DNA from 4 places in the Mesorhizobium sp. B1-1-5 genome. Region 1 is predicted to be linked to each of the others. Evidence: predicted binding sites of a transcription regulator. Region 1 holds the regulator's gene; each other region holds the start of a gene.
What was found. The regulator PhoB, encoded in region 1, activates phosphate uptake and scavenging genes when phosphate is short. The targets are predictions, from matches to a motif close to TGTCATNNANCTGTCAT.
Positions count from the first base shown of each region.

Region 2: the regulator PhoB is predicted to act here: its motif matches at 3,044-3,060, upstream of FJ980_RS01075 (acid phosphatase).
Region 3: the regulator PhoB is predicted to act here: its motif matches at 3,677-3,693, upstream of FJ980_RS24905 (YdcH family protein).
Region 4: the regulator PhoB is predicted to act here: its motif matches at 3,025-3,041, upstream of FJ980_RS26850 (PhoX family phosphatase).

Region 1 is NZ_VFWS01000090.1:3,914-9,524, forward strand. Features, by position in the region: gene pstC (phosphate ABC transporter permease subunit PstC) at 1-258, shown strand, start outside; gene pstA (phosphate ABC transporter permease PstA) at 262-1,113, shown strand; gene pstB (phosphate ABC transporter ATP-binding protein PstB) at 1,110-1,913, shown strand; gene phoU (phosphate signaling complex protein PhoU) at 1,934-2,641, shown strand; gene phoB (phosphate regulon transcriptional regulator PhoB) at 2,658-3,347, shown strand; gene FJ980_RS22170 (ROK family protein) at 3,671-4,912, opposite strand; gene xylF (D-xylose ABC transporter substrate-binding protein) at 5,181-5,611, shown strand, end outside.
Region 2 is NZ_VFWS01000001.1:203,196-208,806, forward strand. Features, by position in the region: gene FJ980_RS01055 (NmrA family NAD(P)-binding protein) at 1-686, shown strand, start outside; gene FJ980_RS01060 (dihydrofolate reductase family protein) at 683-1,270, shown strand; gene FJ980_RS01065 (hypothetical protein) at 1,323-1,574, opposite strand; gene FJ980_RS01070 (cytochrome c peroxidase) at 1,694-2,998, opposite strand; gene FJ980_RS01075 (acid phosphatase) at 3,203-4,735, shown strand; gene FJ980_RS01080 (OsmC family protein) at 5,049-5,471, shown strand; gene FJ980_RS01085 (hypothetical protein) at 5,477-5,611, shown strand, end outside.
Region 3 is NZ_VFWS01000118.1:8,418-14,028, forward strand. Features, by position in the region: gene FJ980_RS24885 (response regulator) at 1-836, shown strand, start outside; gene FJ980_RS24895 (lytic transglycosylase domain-containing protein) at 1,070-1,930, opposite strand; gene ispG (flavodoxin-dependent (E)-4-hydroxy-3-methylbut-2-enyl-diphosphate synthase) at 1,935-3,185, opposite strand; gene FJ980_RS24905 (YdcH family protein) at 3,428-3,607, opposite strand; gene FJ980_RS24910 (DUF465 domain-containing protein) at 3,847-4,050, shown strand; gene purE (5-(carboxyamino)imidazole ribonucleotide mutase) at 4,303-4,800, shown strand; gene FJ980_RS24920 (5-(carboxyamino)imidazole ribonucleotide synthase) at 4,797-5,611, shown strand, end outside.
Region 4 is NZ_VFWS01000145.1:6,540-12,150, reverse strand. Features, by position in the region: gene FJ980_RS26875 (helix-turn-helix transcriptional regulator) at 1-407, opposite strand, end outside; gene FJ980_RS26870 (SMP-30/gluconolactonase/LRE family protein) at 521-1,375, shown strand; gene FJ980_RS26865 (helix-turn-helix transcriptional regulator) at 1,529-1,798, opposite strand; gene FJ980_RS26860 (phosphatase PAP2 family protein) at 1,795-2,496, opposite strand; gene FJ980_RS26855 (hypothetical protein) at 2,515-2,853, opposite strand; gene FJ980_RS26850 (PhoX family phosphatase) at 3,106-5,103, shown strand; gene FJ980_RS26845 (GNAT family N-acetyltransferase) at 5,376-5,611, opposite strand, start outside.

The DNA.
Region 1 (5,611 bases):
CTCGGCCTCGGCCGCGCGCTCGGCGAGACGATGGCCGTCACCTTCGTCATCGGCAACGCGCACCGCATCAGCGCCTCGCTGTTTGCGCCGGGCACGACGATCTCGGCGACCATCGCCAACGAATTCACCGAAGCCGACGGCAACCTCTATACATCCTCGCTGGTATCGCTCGGCCTGATCCTGTTCATCATCACCTTCATCATCCTCGCGCTCGCACGCTACATGCTCTTGCGCATCGATAGCCGCACGGGAGCCTGACCGATGTCGACTGCCCAATCGCTTCACCAAAGCCGCAAGCGCAAGAATGGCGTGATGATGACGCTGTGCGTCGTCGCGGCGGGCATCGGGCTGGCCTGGCTGGCGCTGATCCTCGGTGCCCTGCTCTACAAGGGACTTTCCGGGGTGTCGCTCTCCGTGTTTACGGAAATGACGCCGCCGCCCGGCGATGCCGGCGGCCTGCTCAACGCCATCTACGGCAGCATCGTCATGACGATCATCGGTATCTTCGTCGGCACGCCGATCGGCGTGCTGGCCGGCACCTACATGGCCGAATACGGGCGCTTCTCGAAGCTCACGACGGTGGTGCGCTTCATCAACGACATCCTCTTGTCGGCGCCGTCGATCATTATCGGCCTGTTCGTCTACGAGCTGATGGTGCGGCCGATGGGGCACTTCTCGGCGATCGCCGGCGCGGTCGCGCTGTCGATCCTGGTGATCCCCGTCGTGGTGCGCACCACCGAGGACATGCTGAACCTCGTGCCCAACGCGCTGCGCGAAGCAGGCACCGCCATCGGCGCGCCGCGCTGGGTGGTGATCCGCTCGGTTGCCTATCGCGCGGCGCTCTCCGGCATCGTCACCGGCATCCTTTTGGCGATCGCCCGCATCTCCGGCGAGACGGCGCCGCTTCTCTTCACCGCGCTCAACAACCAGTTCTGGTCGAGCAATCTCAATGCGCCGATGGCCAGCCTGCCGGTAACCATCTTCCAGTTCGCTCTCAGCCCCTACGAGGAATGGCAGCAACTGGCCTGGACGGGCGCACTCATAATCACCCTGACGGTTCTCGGGCTGAGCATCATCGCCCGCAGCCTAACCGGACGCAGAGAGGACAGATGAAACCGATGTTGTCCACCGACCTGAACGCAGCCGACACGACCGTCGAGAAGGCCAAGATCGAGGTCAAGAACCTCAATTTCTACTATGGCCAGTCGAAGGCGCTGAAGGACATTAACCTGTCCCTGCCCGAGCGCAGCGTGACCGCCTTCATCGGCCCGTCGGGCTGCGGGAAGTCGACGCTGCTGCGCGTGCTCAACCGCATCTACGAGCTCTATCCGAAGCAGAGCGCCGAGGGCCAGGTGCTGCTCGACGGCAAGAACATCCTCGACCGCTCGCAGGACCTCAACCTGCTCAGGACCAAGATCGGCATGGTGTTCCAGAAGCCGACGCCGTTCCCGATGTCGATCTACGAGAACATCGCTTTCGGCGTCAGGCTCTATGAGAAGATCAGCAAGGCCGAGATGGACGGCCGCGTCGAGCAGGCGCTGAAGCGCGCCGCGCTCTGGAACGAGGTCAAGGACAAGCTCAACGCCAGCGGCCTCAGCCTCTCGGGCGGCCAGCAGCAGCGCCTGTGCATCGCCCGTACCGTGGCGGTGAAGCCGGAGGTCATCCTGCTCGACGAGCCGGCCTCGGCGCTCGATCCGCTGTCGACCGCCAAGATCGAGGAATTGATCGACGAGCTGCAGGCCGACTACACGATCGTCATCGTCACCCACAACATGCAGCAGGCGGCGCGCGTGTCGCGGCAGACGGCGTTCATGTATCTGGGCGAGCTGGTGGAGTTCGACCGGACCGAGAAGATCTTCACCTCGCCCCGCGAAAAGCGCACGCAGGACTACATCACCGGCCGCTTCGGCTGAGCTCATACGAGGACATCATCATGGCCGAACATACCGTCGCTTCCTTCGACGAGGATCTGAGACAGATCAGCCGGCTCATAAACGACATGGGCGATCTCGCCAGCTCGATGGTCGGCGCTTCGACCAGAGCCCTGCTCGAGACCGACAATGCCATGGCGCAGCGCGTCGTTTCCGACGATGCCATCATGGACGCGCGCCAGCGCGAGCTCGACGACCGCGCCATCACGCTGATCGCCAAGCGCCAGCCGATGGCCGACGACCTGCGCAACGTGGTCGGCTCGATCCGCATGGCGGGCGACCTCGAACGCATCGGCGATCTCGCCAAGAACATCGCCAAGCGCGTCGGTTCGGTCGGCGTCAGCGCCGCGCCGCGCGATCTCACGCATTCGATCGATTCCATGGCGCAGCTGGTACTGATCCAGGTCCAGGCCGTGATCCAGGAATATACGGTGGGCGACGCCACGGCGCTGGCCAAGCTTCGCAACGACGACGAGCGCATCGACGTCAAATACACATCCGTCTTCCGCGAGCTCCTGACCTACATGATGGAAGACCCGCGCAACATCACCGCCTGCACGCATCTTCTGTTCTGCGCCAAGAATCTCGAGCGCATCGGCGACCATGTGACCAACATCGCCGAGAACGCCTATTATGTGCTGACCGGCACGCAATTGCCCGCGAATCGTCCGAAGCAGGACGAGACGACAATGTCGGCGCCGGCGGCCTGACGAAGGGTACCTGCCAATGATCGCGCCACGCATCATGGTGGTGGAGGACGAGGAGCCGCTTGGGGTGCTGCTCCGCTACAATCTCGAATCCGAGGGTTACCAGGTCGAAGTGGTGACCCGCGGCGACGAGGCCGAAATCCGCCTTCAGGAAAACGTCCCCGACCTGCTCGTGCTCGACTGGATGGTGCCCGCGGTTTCCGGCATCGAGCTCTGCCGGCGCCTCAGGATGCGACCCGAGACCGAGCGGCTGCCGATCATCATGCTGACCGCGCGGGGCGAAGAAAGCGATCGTGTGCGCGGCCTCTCGACCGGCGCCGACGACTATCTGGTCAAGCCGTTCTCGACGCCGGAGTTCATGGCGCGCGTCAAGGCGCTGCTGCGCCGCGCCAAGCCTGAGGTGCTGTCCAGCGTGCTCAAGGTCGGCGACATCGTGCTCGACCGCGAATCGCACCGCGTCTACCGCAAGAAGAGCGAGATCAGGCTCGGCCCGACCGAGTTCCGCCTGCTCGAATTCATGATGCGCCACCCCGGCCGCGTGTTCTCGCGCAGCCAGCTGCTCGACAATGTCTGGGGCGAGACGATCTATATCGACGAACGCACCGTCGACGTCCATGTCGGCCGGCTGCGCAAGGCCGTCAACAACGGCCGCATGCCGGATGTCATCCGCACCATCCGCGGCGCGGGCTACGCGATCAGGGAAGATTAGGCCCAGGGCGCCGCAGTCCTGACGGGCCATGCACTTCCAGCATCCACGCTGGTGAGTGGCCGAGACGCTTGTGCCTCGTCATCCACGGGCGGAGCAAGGAGCGAAGCGACGCAGCGCAGACCCGAGGATCCATTCCGTGACGTCGACGCGCCGCGGCAGTCCAGAATTTTGCACCGCTGCGCTCGACGCGTGAGGTAACGGCATGGATTCCAGGGTCTCCGCGACGGAGCTTCGCTCCTGCTCCGCCCTAGAATGACAGCTCGCGGGGGGCTGCGCTAAATTTCAAGCGTCTGTTGCTGTCTTTGGAACCACTTCAAGGCTGCCTATGCCACGTTCTTCCCCGTCCCCGCTCTTGCCTGGCCTCCCGGCGCGAAAATCTCCTGGTCGACGAAGGTCAGCGCGCGCATGGCGCAGCCTTCGCGGATCAGCGGCAACTCGTTCGGCTCGGTGTCGAAGGAGATCGATTCGGAGTGCTGGCCGCCGGCCGTCTGGGCGATCGCCTCCCTTAGCGCCGACTCGATCAGGTCGAAGGCGGCCGCGCTGACGCCGACCATGGCGACGGGCGCCGGATCGATGAGGGCGAACAGGCTGCCGAGACCGAAACCAAGTGCTTCACCGGCCCGGCGATAAGCCTCCCGTTCGGGGCCGTCCCTCTCGCGCGCCTTCGCGGCAAGGGCCCGCATGTCGGCGTCGCCGACGTCGACCGGCTCGGCGTCCTCGCTCATTTTCATGGCGCTGCGCCAGATCGCATAGTTGCCGGCATAGGCCTCGACGCAGCCGCGGCGGCCGCAGCGGCAAAGCGCCCCGCCCGGGCGGTGGATCATGTGGCCGAACTCGCCGCCGGAGGAATGCGTGCCGGTGAATAGCGCACCCTTGAGCACGAGACCCATGCCGATGCCGTGCGACAACAGGATGGCGATGAAGTCGTCGCGATAGCGCTCCGGATCGCGCCATTGCAGCGCCACCGCCATCATGTTGCAGTCATTCTCCATGGTGGCGGAGATGCCGAACTCCTTCTCGAGGATGTCGGCGAAAGGAATGTCTGTCAGCGGCGTTATCGGCGACCAGAGCATGGCGCGTGCATTAGAATCGGTGATGCCCTGAATGCCCATGGCGATGCGGGCGACGCTGCCAATGTCGAGGTCAGGATCCTGCAGCCGGCGCCGCACGATCGCCACGCATTCGCCGATCAGCTCGTCGCGGGGCATGACAAGCGTGTCCAGGCGCTGCTGCTCCTCGGCAACAACCTGACCGGCATAATCGATCACGGCGACCGACAGGAAGTTCAGCGACAACACCACGGTCAGCACCGCGGCGGCTTCAGGGTTCAGCGCCAGGCCGATCTGCGGCCGGCCGCGTTTCAACGCCGTCGGCTCGCTGGCCTTGCTTTCGGTGAGAATGCCCTCCTGGATCAGGTCGGCGGAGATCGCCGAAATGGTCGAGTGGCTGAGCCCGGTGGTGGCGGCAATTTCGGTCCGTGATGGCTGACCGGCGCGGCGTACCGCCGAAATCACCATGGCGCGATTGCGCCGGCGCAAATCGTCGTGGCGGATTCCGACCGACATCGTTTCGCACGTCCTCCCCGGTCATCGCGGCCTTGTGATAATGCCATGGCCTGTCGCTGACACGCTAGGGATTGTGGCAGAAGCCAGGGGTTATGTCATTATTTATTGCGGATGCCGAAAAAAATGCCTGAGCCCATCAAAACCCATCAGAATCTCGGTTGACAGCGTCGTTATGCTGGACCACTATTTTTTTGAGGCTCGAAAAAAAGCCTCTGTGCCGGCCTTCGGGCCAGTTTGGGTCGCGCCGCACGGGCGCAGGGAGGATATCATGAAGAAATTTGCAGCCGCCATTCTGGCGGGCGTTGCCATGTCGCTGACGCTGGCGTCCGTGGCCGAGGCGAAGGACAAGGTGATCGGCGTGTCATGGTCGAATTTCCAGGAAGAGCGCTGGAAGACCGACGAAGCAGCGATGAAGGCCGCCATCGAGGCCGCCGGCGACAAGTATATTTCGGCCGACGCGCAATCCAATCCGGGCAAGCAGCTGACCGACGTCGAAAGCCTGATCTCGCAGGGCGCCAATGCGCTGATCATCCTGGCGCAGGATGCCTCGGCAATCGGCCCGGCGGTGCAGAAGGCGCTCGATGAAGGAATCCCGGTCGTCGGCTACGACCGCCTGATAGAGAACAAGGACGTGTTCTACCTGACCTTCGACAACAAGGAAGTCGGGCGCATGCAGGCCCGCGAGGTGTTCAAGGCCAA
Region 2 (5,611 bases), on a different contig from region 1:
CGCCCGATCTGCATCGTTTTGAGGACGAGGTCGGCGCACGGCTGGCATCCTCCATCGCCAAGGCGGGCCTGCGCCGGATCGTGCTGCTCAGCGGCCTCAATGCCCATCTCAGAATGGGTACCTCGCTTGGCGCCGCGCTGATGGAAAAGCGGCTTGCCGCGCTGGGCCTGGAGGAACTCGTCTATCTGCGCGCCTCCTTCTTCATGGAGAATTTCATCAAGGGCATGGGCTTTGTTGAGCAGGCGGCGTCCGGCGTCTTCGCTTCGCCCTTCCGCGGCGACCTGCCTATGCCGCTGATTGCCGCCAAGGACGTTGGCGAACGCGCCGCCGAGCTATTGAGCGCCGAACATTTCCCTGCCCGGCGCGTTGTCGAATTGCACGGCGGCGGCTCCTACACGCTCGAACGGGCCACCACGATCCTGGGCAGGGCGATCGGCAAGGATGTCGCCTACCATGAAGCGCCGTTCGCCGATGCGCGGGCCGGTATGGTCGCCAATGGCATATCGGCGAGTTTTGCCGATGCGCTGGGCGAGACGGCGGCAAGCTTCAACAGAGGCGAGCGCTGGGCGCTGGAAGCACCCTCAGCCGAAAATGCCACCCCGACCGGCTTCGAAGCCTGGGCGCAGGCTTTCGCCCGTTCGCCCGCCGCACAGGCAGCAATTCCTGACAAGGGAGACCGGACATGAAAAAGCTCATCCTGCAGATGCAGATGTCGGTCGACGGTTTTGTCGGCGCCGACGAGGACCGTCGCTGGCAACTCTGGGAGTGGGGCGACGACAGCGCATGGGACGAAGAGCTTAAACGGGACTTCAACGCCGTTTTCACGACCATCGACACCATCCTCTTGAGCCGCAAGATGGCTGAGGAGGGCTATCTGACCCATTGGGGCAACGCGGCGAGGAAATATCCGAAGGACCGCTTCTTTGCCTTCGCCCAGCGCATCATCGAGGCCGAAAAGGTGGTGGCGAGCGATAAGCTCGGGGCCTCGCGTTGGGAACGAACGCGCATCGTGAGCGGCGACCTGCCGCGTGAGGTCAACGCGCTGAAGCAAGGCGAGGACGGCGACATCGCCGTGTTCGGCGGCGCCGGCTTCGCCTCGGCGCTGATCGCCGCCGGCCTTGTCGACGAGTTCCAGCTCTTCATCAATCCGGCCGTTCTGGGCAGTGGCCGCCGCATCTTCGACAAGAGCGGTTTTGGCAGGCTGAAGCTCCTCGGCTCGAAGCCCTATGCCTGCGGCATGGTCGTGAGTCGCTACGCGCCGGTGCAATGAGAGGCAGCAACCAAGGGCGCGCCGCCTTGAATCAATCCGGCAGCGCGCCTTCTTAACTGTCTGCCTGGGTTTGCCTTTCCCGGATCGGCAGGCAACCGTCTCCGCTGACCAGCCGCAGGTGTACGGCCGGTCGGCTGAGCCGCGGCCAGGCTGCGTGGTCGTTGCCCACGGCGGCGAACCAACGGGCTTCGCGCGATGTCAGGCCGATAAGCACCCGGCCGGCATATTCGGCCGGCGCGCCGTTGCCCGCGTCGAACACCGCCCAGCTGCTCCCCGGCGGCTCCTGCACCGCGACGAACCTCATAGGAGACTCCATCTGTGAACAGACGGGCAATATAGCAGGCGCGACTTGGCGTTCCTATGACGTGGCTCACATTGGCACACATTTACGGTGGATAGCAGTCCGCTCCAACCGGAAGCGGGTCACTTGCTTCTGACGATTTGCCTTGGCGGCTTGTTCTGCTGCCCGGCCTGGTCGGCGTCGGTCAGCGTGCCGAGGAAGGCGACGATGTCGTCGATCTCGGCGTCGGTCAGCGCCGGCTTGTCGCCGGGCTTTTTGCCGTTGAAGGGCGGGTCCGCGTTGAGGTTTCCCCAGTAAGCCTTTGGCAGATCGTCGAATTTGTCGACCGTGCCGTTCGTCTTCTTCGGATACCAGCGCCCGGGATCCGTATCGCGGCTGGCATAGAAGGCGACCGCGTCGCGCAGCGTGTGAAAATAGCCGTTGTGGAAGAAGCTTTTCCGCAAGGCAACGTTGCGCAGCGTCGGCGTCTTGAACAGGCCGCAATATTCGGCGCGGTCCTTGAGATCGGCGCGCAGCGGACCGCACAGGCCGAGGTCGACATAATTGGGATCGGCGTTGGCCGCAATCGCCGGGTTGCGCGGCACGGCGATCGCGATCAGGCCGTAATCGGTGAATTGCGGCGGCTCGCCGTCATTGGCGGGTTCGCTGAGATGGCAGCTCGCGCAATTGCCCTTCGCAGCGTCCTCGAACAGCATCCGGCCGCGCAATTCCTGCGCGGAAAGCTGCGCCTTGCCGGCGAGGAAGGCGTCGTAGCGGCTGGAATAGGGATAAAAATCGGCGCTGCTCTGCTCGAAAGTGCCGAGCGCTTCCACAGCGGCGTCGAAGGCGTCTTGCGGATGGTCGAAGACATCGGCGCCGAAGGCCGCCTTGAAGGCGCCGGCATAAGGCGCGTTGCGCAGGCTGGCGACCAGCTGGGCCGCGTCCTTGTTGCCCATTTCGAAGGGCGACAGCAGCGGGATGCTTGCCTGGTCCTTGCCGTGGTCGGCGCGGCCGTCCCAGGTCAGGCCGCCGGTCGGGCCATTGTCGACGCTTTCGTCGCCTTCGTCCTCGGAGTCGTAGAAATGCTCGGTGAAGGCGGGCGCCGCCTGCAGGTAGCGCAGCGACGGCACGGCGCGAACGCCGGGCTGGTCAAGGTTGGCTCCGCCCATTTCGACCGGCGCCGCCGAGGCCGGCCCGAAGGCATGGTTGGGATCGTGGCAGGATGAGCAGGCCTGCTTGCCCGAGGCCGAGAGCGAAGGGTCGAAGAACATTTGCCTGCCGAGCGCCGTCAGCGCCTCGGCGCGGGCGAAGGCTTCCTGGCGCGTCATCGGGCCGGGATGGACACTGGATCGCTCCTCGGTGTTGGCGGGCGCGGTGGAGGCGACGATCGTGGCCGCTGCAATGGCGATTGCGTGATTTTTCCGACGTCCCATCGTCTTCGGCGACATCCCTGATTTCTTCGCCCGGTTTCTTTGGCGGCGTAAGGATCGAGTGCAACGGATTGATGACCGGTCTTCCCGCTCACGAAACCGTGTTCGGCCGGGGCGGAACTGTCACAAAGGTGACAAGGCGTCGAAGTAGCTGGGCATTGATGCAGTTGCGTTCCTGCATTGCCGTCCTCCAGCCATCCCCAAGCCACGAGGCATTTCCCAATGATCCGGTCCTTTCTCTCCCTTTGCCTCGCCTCCACGGCGCTGGCATCGCTCTCTGCCGCTGCCCAAGCGGCGCCTCCCGGTTACGACAAGATCGACACCGTCGTCGTCATCTACGCCGAGAACCGCAGCTTCGATAACCTTTATGGCGGCTTCCCCGGCGCCAACGGCCTGGCCAACGTTTCGCCCGACCAGGCGCGCCAGCTCGATCGCGACGGCAAGCCGCTTTCCGAACTGCCGCCGGCCTGGGGCGGACTGACCGGCAAGGGCGTCACGCCCGCGGTGACCGAAGCGCAGACCGCGCATCTGCCCAATGCCGTCTTCGCCATCGACGATCCCAAGGGCTTCAACGAAAACACCGGCGTCGTCACCCATGATCTCTGGCACCGCTTCTACCAGGAGCAGATGCAGATCGACGGCGGCCGGAACGACAAGTTCGTCGCCTGGGCTGATTCCGGCTCGTTGGTGATGGGTCATTATGACGGCTCCATCCTGCCGATGTGGAATATCGCCAAAAAATACGTGCTGGCGGACAATTTCTTCCAGGGCGCCTTTGGCGGCTCCTTCCTCAACCACTTCATGCTCGCCTGCGCCTGCGCGCCCTTCTATCCGAATGCCGACACCAGCCCGGCAAAGGGCCAGATCGCCGTCGTCGAGCCGGACGGCGTGACGCTGAAAGCAGCCGACAATGCGCCGCCCTCGGCCTTGGGCGGCGTGCCGAAATTCGTCAATGACGGCGCCATCACGCCCGACTTCTACGCCGTCAACACCATGCAGCCGCCATACCAGCCGAGCAACAACAAGCCGGCCGAAGGCGGTGACAAGGCGCTCGCCGATCCCGCGCAGCCGAACACGCTGCCGCCGCAGCACGAGATCACCATCGGCGATCTCCTGACGCTCAAGGGCATTTCCTGGGCTTGGTATGCGGGGGCCTGGCAGGCGGCGCTCGACGGCAAGAACGCCACCCCGGTGCCGAACTTCCAGTTTCACCACCAGCCCTTCAACTATTTCGCCGCTTATGCGCCGGGCACGGCCGCGCGGACCGAGCACATCAAGGATGGCGGGCTCGGCGGCACCGAGTTCATCAAGGCGATCGACGACGGCAAGCTGCCGGCGGTCTCTTTCTACAAGCCGCAGGGCAACCTCAACGAACATGCCGGCTATGCCGACGTGACCTCCGGCGACCAGCACCTGGCCGACCTCGTCGCGCATCTGGAGAAGAGCCCGCAATGGGCCCATATGCTGGTCGTCGTCACCTATGACGAGAATGGCGGCTTCTGGGATCACGTCGCGCCGCCCAAGGCCGATCGCTGGGGCCCGGGCAACCGCATCCCGGCTTTCATCATCTCGCCCTATGCGAAGATGGGGATGGTCGATCACACGCAGTACGACACGACCTCGATCCTGCGTTTCATCACCGCCCGCTACGACCTGCCGGTTTTGCCTGGCATCGTCGCCCGCGACAAGGCGCTGCGCAACCACGACCAGCCGCCGATGGGCGATCTGACGGCGGCGCTCGATCTGACGAAGTAGCCTCTCAGAACCCGGGTTCCTCGCCCCGCCCAAAGGCGGGGAGAGGTGGCCGCGCAGCGGACGGAGAGGGGGCTTCGCAGGGCGCTTAGGCTAATCACCTGGCGTCGCGCCGCCCCTCATCCGCCCTTCGGGCACCTTCTCCCCCGGGAACGGTGAGAAGGAAAAGGCGCGACGCCCGCGACAATGCCCTTTCTCCCCGTCACTATACGGGGAGAAATGTCTGGCAGGACAATGAGGGGCAGCGCCGTGCCTTAGCGATTGCCGAGATGAATCTCCGTCCGCTATCAATGACCTCGCAATCGGAGGCCATGCGATGGCGGACCTTAAAATCAGAACCCGAAACGTCGGTGCTCTAGCCACCTTGCCGCCGGGCGGCCTGCCCACCATAACCACTCCGACCGGCGGCGCCATGGATGTGGTCACGCAGGTCAGCGCGCCCGGCTTCAGCCCGCTTGACCTGCTCCATGCTTCTTTAGCCGCCTGCATGGTGCTCAGCGCCCGCATCGCCGCCACCCGCCTCGGCGTCGCCGACCGGCTGGGCGAGGTGAGGGCGGATGTGAGCGGCGAGAAGGCGAAGGACGAGCCGTCGCGGGTCGAGACGTTCACCGTCAGACTGGAGATCGCCGGCGACCTTGATGACGCGACGAAAGCGCGAATCCTGGCGGACGCCGAGGACATCTGCACCGTCTCCAACACGCTGCGCGGCGCGCCGGCGCTTCGTTCCACGCTGGGGTGAGCGCAATGGCGCATCTTTCGCCGATCGACCACGCGACCGCCTCGGACGACATCCGCGCCGAGCACGACCGCGAGCTCGCGCTGCGCGGCCGCATGACCAACATGAAACGCATCCTGCTTCACTCGCCGGTCGCCCACCGC
Region 3 (5,611 bases), on a different contig from region 1:
GCTTCGACTGCGCGGCCGCCGAAAGCGGCGCGGTCGGCCTCGCCTTCCTCGACCGCGCCTGCCAGCTCGGCGCCTCGGTCGACTGCATCATCCTCGATTACCAGATGCCCGGCATGAACGGCGCCGATGTCGCCAGAGCCATCGCCGCCGACAGCCGCCTCTCCTCCATCCCCGTCGTGCTGCTCACCTCGGTAGACCAGGTCGATTTCGGCAGAATGGTGATCGATTTCGGCATCGTCGCGCATCTCACCAAGCCGGCGCGTTCGGCGGTGCTGCTGGGCACCGTGATCGCCGCCATCCAGAAGGCGCGCACGCAAGGCGCCAAGGCGCATTTCGTGCGCGAGCCGGCCGCGGCCCAGGCGGCCCCGCCGGCCTTCACCGTCATCCGCGGCCCGGCCGTTCCGGTCCCGGCAGCGCCGGAATCGACCGCCGCGCCGAGCGGCCCGATCGACATTCTGATCGCCGAGGACAATGACGTGAACCAGCTGGTCTTCGGCCAGATCCTTAACGGCTTCGGTCTCAGCTACCGCATCGCCGGCAATGGCCGCACCGCTGTCGAGATGTACCGCTCGTTGCGCCCGCGCCTGGTGCTGATGGACGTCTCCATGCCGGAGATGAACGGTTATGAGGCGACCCGCGCCATCCGCGCCATCGAAGTGCAGAACGGCGATCACACGCCGATCATCGGCGTCACCGCGCATGCGCTCAAGGGCGACCGTGAAAAATGCATCGAGGCAGGCATGGACGATTATCTGCCGAAACCGGTCTCGCCCGACCGCCTCGGCGCCAAGATCGGCACCTGGCTCAGCGAGACGGTGGCGGCGAAGACGGCTTAAGCGTCAGGTAGCGTCTGGCCGCCACCGCCGAGTTCCTTCGCGCCCCCCTCTGTCCTGCCGGACATCTCCCCCACTTGGGGGGAGATCGGATGCCGCGCCGGATTTCGCCAATCACGAACGTTGCAGGACGAGTGCTGTCGGCGAAGCTGCCAATCTCCCCCAAGTGGGGGAGATGTCCGGCAGGACAGAGGGGGGCGCTGTCCCGTCAGCACGTCCAACTTCGTGGTACCCAGTCATCGGTTGCGCAACACCACGCAGGCGCCGCCGACGCTTTGCAGCTTGTCGCAGATACCGTTGGCCTCGCCGCGCGAGTCGGCGCCGATTCTGACCGCGTAGATGCCGCGCCGGCCGATCGGCGTGCGAACCCGGCTCACCACCGGATCACGGCTGGCGAGCAAGGCCGGGAACCGGCCCCTGACCCGCAGCCATTGGCCTATCGCCGCCGAGCGGCGGAAATTGCCCGCCACCTGCACGCCCCACGGCTTCACGTTGATCGAGGCCATGGCGACGGTCCGCGACATGATCACCGGCAGCCTGCGGCAGGCAACCGCGAAGCTCATCTTCGGGTCGAGCGGCTGGACGGTGCCGGCATAGGACTTGTCTGAGAACTTGTCGACCGGCTCGCCCATGACGTCGAAGACATAGCTTTCCGTCTCCATTGGCAGGAAGCCGCCCGAGCTCAGCCAGCGCGACACGCGGTTTTCGCCGGCATTGTAGGCCGCGGCCGCCAGCCCGAGATTGCCGTAGCTGACCTTCATCTCGGCAAGATATTTCGCCGAGGCCGGGATGGCCTGCCCGATGTCGAAGGGATCGGCGAGCCCGCGCATCTTGGCGGTGCCCGGCATGAATTGCGCGATGCCTTCGGCGCCGACCGGGCTCACCGCGCCCGGATCGAAGCGGCTCTCCTTCCAGATCAGCCGGGCGAAGAAATCCTTGGGTAGGCCGTTCTGTTGGGCCTGGGTCTCGATCAGATCGCAGACGCGCGAAATCAGGCGCTTGGCGGCCGACTTCGACTGCGGCGGATCGGCGAATGCGTGAGCCGCCGGGATCAGCACGAAAAACAAGAGCAGCGTTGCCTTTAGGAAACGCCGCATCGGTTCATTCCGCGGCGGCTTTGCCGTGTCCGTACCGCTGCTCGATATAGTCGCTGACCATCTTCTCGAAATCCTGCGCGATCGAGGGGCCGCGCAGCGTCGCAGCCTTCTTGCCGTCGATGAAGACAGGCGCCGTCGGCGTCTCGCCGGTGCCGGGCAGCGATATGCCGATATCGGCGTGCTTGGATTCGCCGGGGCCGTTGACGATGCAGCCCATCACCGCGACCTTGAGGTTCTCGACGCCGGGATACTTCTCGCGCCACACCGGCATGTTCTTGCGGATATCGGCCTGGATGCTCTGGGCAAGTTCCTGGAACACGGTGGATGTGGTACGGCCGCATCCGGGGCAGGCCGCGACGATCGGCACGAACTGCCGGAAGCCCATGGTCTGCAGAAGCTCTTGCGATACCTGCACCTCGCGGGTGCGGTCGCCATTCGGCTCCGGCGTCAGCGAGATGCGGATCGTGTCGCCGACGCCCTGCTGCAAGAGGATGCCCATCGCGGCGGAAGAGGCGACGATGCCCTTGGTGCCCATGCCGGCTTCGGTGAGGCCCAGATGCAGCGCATGGTCGGAGCGGGTGGCAAGCTCGGTGTAGACGGCGATCAGGTCCTGCACGCCGCTGACCTTGGCCGACAGGATGATCCTGTCGCGGCCAAGCCCGATCTCTTCCGCCATCTCGGCCGACAGGATCGCCGACTGCACAATCGCCTCGCGCGTGACTTCCTGCGCGGTGAGCGGCGAGCCCTTCGCCTGGTTGTCGTCCATCAGCCGGGTCAAAAGCTCCTGGTCGAGCGATCCCCAATTGACGCCGATGCGTACCGGCTTGTCATATCTGATCGCCATCTCGACGATCGCGGCGAACTGGCGGTCCTTCTTGTCCTTGAAGCCGACATTGCCGGGATTGATGCGGTATTTGGCCAGCGCTTCGGCGCAGGCCGGATGATCGGCGAGCAGCTTGTGCCCAATATAGTGGAAGTCGCCGACCAGCGGCACGTCGATGCCGAGCCGCAACAGCCGCTCATGGATGCGCGGAACCGCCGCCGCGCTCTCGTCGCGGTCGACCGTGATGCGCACGATCTCCGAGCCGGCACGATGCAGCGCCGCGACCTGGGCGACGGTCTGGTCGACATCGGCGGTGTCGGTGTTGGTCATCGATTGCACGACGACCGGTGCGCCGCCGCCGACCATCACGCCGCCGACCGATACGCCGACCGACCGGCGACGCGGGAAGGGAGAAGAAAAATATCCGGTCATGCCGGCCGCCTTCATCTGGGAGTTTCGGCATGAGGTGGCGGAGCAAAGATGGCTTGTCAATGGCAAGCGGCGTGCCAGCCTGCAAATCGGCTGGAGCCATGCGAAAAATAACAGCCCGGCCGACAGCAAGATTTGCGGCCGAGTTCTCCGGCGATTTCAGTTAAAAAACACCATACCGGTGGCATTTCTTGCCACCGGAAGTTTCACCGCGGCGGGTTGCGATGATGGTGCCTGGAAGAGCTTCAGTGTGTCGTTGGGCCAGCCTTCAGCTTTTCAATCTCGTCCTTGATTGCCAGCTTGCGTCGCTTGAGATTCACGATTTCGAGGTCGTCGACCGAAGGATGGTTCATCGCATCGGTGAGCTCGCGCTCGATGTCACCGTGTTTCCGCTGCAACTCATCAAGATGGGATGCAAGAGACATGAATGGTTCTCCCTTTCATGGTTTCCTCGATTGCAGCCGTCGCAGGGGCCTCCACCGCAGGTTGCGACTGTGACGGCACCATGACAGTTTGCCACCAACCGATCTCGATGTCGAATGCCACGTGGTAGCATTCCACGACAAAGTGAAATGTGGTAAGGGCTGCCCGCCGGTCACAAACCCGCAAGTCACGGCCCCGCCCAAACAGCCCGATTGGGCGATGCATACGCAGACGGTAGATAATGTCCGAACAGGAACAGGCTGAAATACGCCTCGAATATTCCCGGCTCAAACAAGAACACGCCGATTTCGACGCCGCCATCAACGCGATGATCGCCACCGGCTGCGACCCGCTTCAGATCCAGCGCATGAAGAAGAAGAAGCTGATGCTGAAAGACCGGCTATCGGCGCTTGAAGACCGCATCATTCCCGACATCATCGCGTAGGGCAATTCCGAAAAGCGTGAGCGGTTACGCTCGGCGACGTCGCCGTAGCCTCTCGTTTGGAATTGCGTCAAAACAAAGCGATTGAGCGGTTCGCCGTTTCCGTGAAACGGTGAAACGCTCCAGAGCCGAATGCAGGATCGCGCTCACGAGGCCACGGACCGTGCCGGCAGCGAAGCGGCGGCCATTGCGACAATCCTTGCGGCCCTTGGCGAATTCCGCTAAGGCGCGCCTTTGCCGCCGCGGAGCCACACCTTGACCGATCAGCGTGCCGACGTCGCCATCATCATGGGCAGCCAGTCCGACTGGGCGACGATGCGCCAGGCGGCGGAAACGCTGGAGGCGCTGGGCATCCCGCACAAGCGGCTGATCGTCTCCGCGCACCGGACCCCCGACCGCCTCTATGAGTTCGCCAAGGGTGCCAAGGCGGCCGGTTACAAGGTGATTATCGCCGGCGCCGGCGGCGCGGCGCATCTGCCCGGCATGACGGCGGCGATGACGCCTCTGCCGGTGTTCGGCGTTCCGGTCGAATCCAAGGCGCTTTCGGGCCAGGATTCGCTTCTCTCCATCGTGCAGATGCCGGCCGGCATCCCCGTCGGCACTTTGGCGATCGGCAAGGCGGGCGCCGCCAATGCAGCGCTGCTCGCAGCGGCGGTGCTGGCGCTGAACGATGATAAGCTCGCCGCCCGGCTCGATGACTGGCGCTCGGCGCAGACCGCCAAGGTCGCCGCCGAGCCGACGGACGCGCCGTGAGCCTGACGCCGGGATCGACCATCGGCATCATCGGCGGCGGCCAGCTTGGCCGCATGCTGGCGATGGCCGCGGCGCGCCTCGGTTATCGCATCGTCGTGTTGGAGCCCCAGCCCGACTGCCCGGCCGCCCAGGTCGCCAACCGGCAGATCGTCGCCGCCTACGACGATCCGGCAGCGCTTGCCGAACTCGCCGGCACCAGCGCCGTCGTCACCTACGAATTCGAGAACGTCCCGGTCGCCGCCGCCGAAACGCTGGCGGCAACGGTCCCGGTCTATCCGCCGGCCCGCGCGCTCGAAATCGCGCAGGATCGCGTGACCGAAAAGAATTTCCTCAATGGCATCGGCATCCCGACGGCGGAGTTCTGTCCGGTCGACAATGACGATCAGCTGACCGAGGCCCTCAAAACGTTCAACGGCAGCGGCGTGCTCAAGACCCGCCGCATGGGCTATGACGGCAAGGGCCAGCGCGTCCTCCGCGACATGCAGACGGCCGGCTTTGCCGGCACCTGCGAGGCGATGGGCAATGTACCGCTGATCCTGGAATCGCTCGTCGCTTTCGAGCGCGAGATTTCGGTGATCGCCGCGCGTGGCCTCGACGGAAGTATCGCCGTCTTCGATCCGGCCGAAAACATCCACCGCGAGGGCATATTGCGCAGCTCCACTTTGCCGGCGGTCATCCGTCCGGAAACGGCAGCCGCCGCCAAGGATGCCGCTTCAAAAATCCTTTCCGCGCTCGGCTGTGTCGGCGTCATCGGCGTCGAGTTTTTCGTGCTGGCCGACGGCGCGCTTCTGGCCAACGAGCTGGCGCCGCG
Region 4 (5,611 bases), on a different contig from region 1:
AGGCCGCGCCCCAGCGCCACCAGCCCGAGCTCCTCGAGGTCGCGCAGGTAGAGGAACATCGAAGCTTCGCTCAGGCCTTGCGAGCGCATGATGCCTTCAGCTGTGAACTTCTCCGACAGCATGACGAAGACGAAGAGCAGCGCCGGCCGCGCCGCCAGCCGGTGCTCGATCCCCGGCGCGACGCGGTTGGCCGGACCCGGCCCGCGGTTCATCGCGCCGAGCACGTTCTCCAGCTCGACATCGGCCGCGGCGCAAATCTCCATCAGCCGGTCGAGCTTGCAGTTCTTCTCATGGAAGATGCGCTTCACCGTCGGCTCGGAAATGCCCATGCGCTCGGCCAGCGTCCGATAGGTCAGGCCCTTGGCCTTCAACGTCCGTTTCAGCGCCTCGAAGATCGGACCGTTCATGGAATGCACCTCGTTCGCGCGAATTCGTATTGAACTGCGATACTGGTCTCGTTCCGGCTTCCAGGAAAGTATCGAAAATCCTAGCTCTCTGCCGTCATCACCGGAGAGCACCCATGAAACACCTTCTCGCTTCAACCGTCTTCGCCGCCATCGGCGCTGTGTCCGTCGCACAGGCCGGCGAGCTCTGGCGGGCCACCGGCTTCGAGCAGCCGGAATCCGCGCTTGTCGATGCCGCCCACAACCGCATCGTCGTCTCCAACATCGTCGGCAATCCCGGCGCGGTGGACGGCAATGGCTACCTGTCGCTCTTGTCGATGGACGGCAAGGTCGTCTCTCGCCACTGGGTGGACGGCATGGACGCGCCCAAGGGCATGGCGATCGCCGGCGGCAGGCTCTACGCCGCCGACATCACCAAGGTGCGCGTCGTCGATCTCGCCAGCGGCAGACTGGTCGAGACCATCGATGTGCCGGGCGCTGTGTTTCTCAACGACATGACTGCCGACAGCGCCGGCAAGGTCTATGTCAGCGACATGCTGGCCGACACGATATACCGCATCGACGGCGACCGACCGGAGCTGTTCGTCAAGGATGCGCTGCTCGCCTCGCCGAACGGCGTCTTTGCCGATGGCGACAGGTTGATCGTCGCGTCCTGGGGCAAGGGCATCGACAAGACCGATTTCAGCACCGCCGAGCCGGGCGGATTGCTGTCGGTCGACCTCGCCACCAGGAAGGTCGCGCCGCTGCCGGGCGCCCAAAAATTCGCCGATCTCGACGGCGTCGTCGCCATCGGCGACACCATCTACGCCACCGCCTACATGACCGGCACGCTCTACGGCTACAAGCCCGGCGGCGCACCCACTGCCGTGGCGCAGTTCAAGCCGGGCAGCGCCGACATCGGCACAGACGGCAAGCGCATCTTCGTGCCGCTGATGGGCGAAGGCGAGGTCGTCGCGCTATCGCTGGATTGAGCCATGCGGCGGAGAAGCCTTGAAACGCCGGCGGGACAGCGCCCCCCTCTGGCCTGCCGGCCATCTCCCCCACAAGCGGGAGATCGGATGTTGCGCGGCTTTCGCCACTCGCCGGTGCTGTCTCGCCAGCATCCCGCATTTCGGCTTGCCGGCTCAGCCTTGCGGGTTCTGCGCCGCGGTGGCCTTGAGGCGCACGCCCCGGCCGCCGCGCTCGCTGGCCTGGTTTTCGCCAATCAGCTCCACGCCGACCTCGTCGAGCGCCTGGATGACCTTCATCAGGGTGTCGACCACGCCCCTGACGACGCCGCCGCTCGCTTCCATGCGCTGGATCGTCGGCAGCGAGACTCCGGCGCGCTCGGCCAGCGTCTTCTGGTCGATGCCCGTCAACGCCCGCGCGGCGCGCATCTGTGCGGCATCGGTCAATCGCTGTCGGCTACCACTTTGCGTCGCTGCAGCAGGCGCGCCGCGAGCCAGCACAGCATGGCCCAGGCAAAGCCCGCGCACCAGCCCGCAAGCACGTCGGAGGGCCAATGCACGCCGAGATAGACGCGGCTGGCGCCGACCAGCACGGTGGTGAGCACGGCGAGGCCGAGCACGAAGACCTTGGTCGTCCGGTCCGGCAGGAAGCGGGCCGCCAAGGAACCGAGCGTCAGATAGGTCACGGCCGACAGCATGGCATGCCCGCTGGGGAATGAGAGCGAGGTCTCGGTGACGAGATGCGAGACGAGATCGGGCCGCGGCCGGTCGACCTCGAGCTTGAGCAGGCTGGAGAGCGCTTGCCCGCCGGCGACGGCCGCGAACATGAACAGGGCTGTCGAGGGTCTGCGGATCAGGAGCAGATAGACGATCGTCGCCGTCGTGATCAGCGCCAGCACGGCGGTGCTGCCCAGCGCGGTGATGTCGCGCACCGCGCCCTCCAGCCAGTACGGGCCGATCGGGCTGTCCGGCTGCCCGGCGTGGCGGAAGGCGAGCAGGATCTCCGTATCGAAGGCATGCGGCGTCGTGGCGCGCGCCACCTCCATGAGTTCCACCAGGCCCCACAGCCCGCCGGCGATCACCAGCCCAGCCACGAGCACCGGGAATTCCAACCTGTTGAGGAGCGCGTTGGCGGTCGATTTCATTCGGGCCCTCGGGTCCAGCTACAGCCGCTGCATATAGGGCCCGAGCGTGATCAGCGCGACGGCGGCGATCGCCAGCACCACACCGGTCGCCTGCAAGGCATTGAGCCGCTCGCCGAAGAAGGCGAGCGCCACGACATTGACTGCGACGAGCTGGATCACCGCCGACAGGCTGAACGATACCGACATGCCGAACTCGCGCACCAGCCTCAGCATGATCAGATTGCCGGCCGAGTAGAGCGCCAGCGTCAAAAGGAGCTTGGCCAAGCTCGGCGCCATGCCCCATTGCTTGGCCGCCGTCGCCGCCAGCAGGAATATCACGGTCGAAATGCCGAGTTGCGCCAGTCCCCAGAAGCTCACCTTGCCGTCCCTTTTTGAAACGCCGTCGCCACGCCGGCCAGCCCTTGTTTCCGAAGCGGGCGATGTCGTCAAGCCGACCGCAGCGGAGCGCAGGCGCTCAAGGGACCGAAGCCGGGTGTCGCAAAAGCCGCCGCGAGCCGGCAAACAACTATTGCGGTTCAATCACGGCAGTGTCACGAAAATGTGATCGGCGCGCTTTAGGGGTCGAAAGGTCAAGATCCCCAGCCACTCAAGAAGCCCGAGGACAAACTCATGACCGTGACCCCTGAGACCCGTTTCCGCACCAGCCAGCTCGAGGAAAATGACGGCCCTCCGGTCAACCCGACCGACAACCGCACCATGGGCGAGATCATCGCCGCGCGTTTCTCGCGCCGCGGCTTTCTCATGGGTTCGCTGGCCGTGTCGGCCATCGCCGCCACCGTCAGCCCGCTGGCGCTGGTCGCGGCCGACGAGGCGCGCGCCGCTGAAGCTTCGGCCTTCAAGTTCGACGAGCTCGAAGCCGGCATCGACGACAAGCACCATGTCGCGCCCGGCTATGACGCCGACGTGCTGTTGCGCTGGGGCGATCCGCTGTTTGCCGATTCCCCCGACTTCGATCCGCTGAAGCAGTCGGCCGAAGCCCAGGCAAGACAGTTCGGCTACAACAACGACTATGTCGGCTATATTCCGATCGACGGCTCGGCCGAGCACGGCCTTTTGGTCGTCAACCACGAATACACCAACCCGCATCTGATGTTCCCCGGCATCGTCTCGGTCGTCGAGAAGGACGGCAAGAAGAAGGCCGAGGTGGCGCCGCTCTCGAAGGAGCAGGTCGATGTCGAGATGGCCGCGCATGGCGGCACCATCGTCGAGATCCGCAAGCAAGAGGGCAAATGGCAAGTGGTGCGCGACGGCAAGCTCAACCGCCGCATCATGTCCACCACCGAGATGGCGCTCTCCGGCCCGGTGGCGGGCCATGACCGCGTCAAGACCAATGCGGACCCGTCCGGTACCAAGGTCATCGGCACCCTCAACAATTGCGCCGGCGGCGTCACGCCCTGGGGCACCTATGTGATGGCCGAGGAGAACATCCACGGCTATTTCTCGGGCGAATTGCCGGAGGGCCACAGCGAAGCCGCCAATTACAAGCGCCTCGGCATTCCGGAAGGCGCCTATGAGTGGGGCACGCATCACGACCGCTTCAACCTCGCCAAGGAGCCGAACGAGCCCAATCGTTTCGGCTGGATCGTCGAGGTCGACGTCAACGATCCCAACTCCGTGCCGAGGAAGCGCACCGCCATGGGCCGCTTCAAGCATGAGGGCGCCGAATCGATCGTCGCCAAGGACGGCCGCGTCGTCTTCTATCTCGGCGACGACGAGCGCTTCGACTATGTCTACAAATTCGTCACCAAGGGGATTTTCAACCCGAACGACCGCGCCGCCAACTTGGACCTGCTCGACGACGGCACGTTGCATGTGGCCAAATTCGCCGAGGACGGCTCGGTCGAATGGATGCCGATCGTTTTCGGTCAAGGCCCGCTGACGGCCGAGAACGGCTTTGCTTCCCAGGCCGACGTTCTCATCGAGACGCGCCGCGCCGCCGACCTGCTCGGCGCCACCAAGATGGACCGGCCGGAGGATATCCAGCCCAATGCCGGCAACGGCAAGGTCTATGTCATGCTGACCAACAATTCCAAGCGCAAGTCCGAGCAGGTCGACGCCGCCAATCCGCGCGCCGACAACGCTTTCGGCCACATCATCGAAATCGTCGAGGACGGCGGCGATTTCGCCGCCACCAAGGGCAAATGGGAAGTGCTGTTGAAATGCGGCGATCCTTCCGTTGCCGATGTCGGCGCCACCTTCTCGACCGCGACCACCGCCCATGGCTGGTTCGGCATGCCTGACAATTGCACCGTCGATTCCGCCGGGCGCCTGTGGGTCGCCACCGACGGCCAGGGCCCGAAGGCCACCGGCCGCACCGACGGTCTCTGGGCGGTCGATACCGAGGGTGACGCGCGGGCAACGTCGAAACTGTTCTTCCGCGTGCCGATCGGCGCCGAAATGTGCGGCCCGCTGTTTTCGCCGGACGACCAGACCGCTTTCGTCGCCGTCCAGCATCCGGGCGACGGCGGCGAGGACTGGGAAGGTTTTGGCCGCCCGTCCTATTACGAGGACCCGTCGACCCGCTGGCCGGATTTCAAGCCGGACATGCCGGTGCGGCCGTCCGTCGTTGCCATCACGAAGCAGGGCGGCGGCAAGATCGCGGTGTGACGCGCTAGGGGTAGCACGGACCGACAGCTCGACGTTGGGGATTGGCTAACGCCCTCCCCGACGTCGTCATTCCAGGGCGGAGCAGGAGCGAAGCTCCGTCGCGTAGACCCTGGAATCCATGCCGTGACTGCGATCGCAGGGCGCAGCGGAGCAGAATTCTGCACCGTTGCGACGCTCGCATGTCACGGAATGGATCCTCGGGTCTGCGCTTCGTCGCTACGCTCCTCGCTCCGCCCGTGGATGACGAAGCGAGAGACATCCGCTGCCAGTGCTTATTCGGCGCGTTGAACCATGGCCATGTTCATCCTGCTTCTCAAACGGAAGCCGATCGATTCGTAGAGTCCGGTCGCCGCGGCATTGCTTTCATAGGCGTGCAGGTATGGTACCTCGCCGCGTGCTGCGATCCGGCCGGCGACGAACGTTGACAGCAGGCTGGCAAGACCGCGGCCGCGAAAGTCCGGATGCGTGCACACGCCGCTGAGCTCGCTGCAGCCAGGCTGCTTCATGC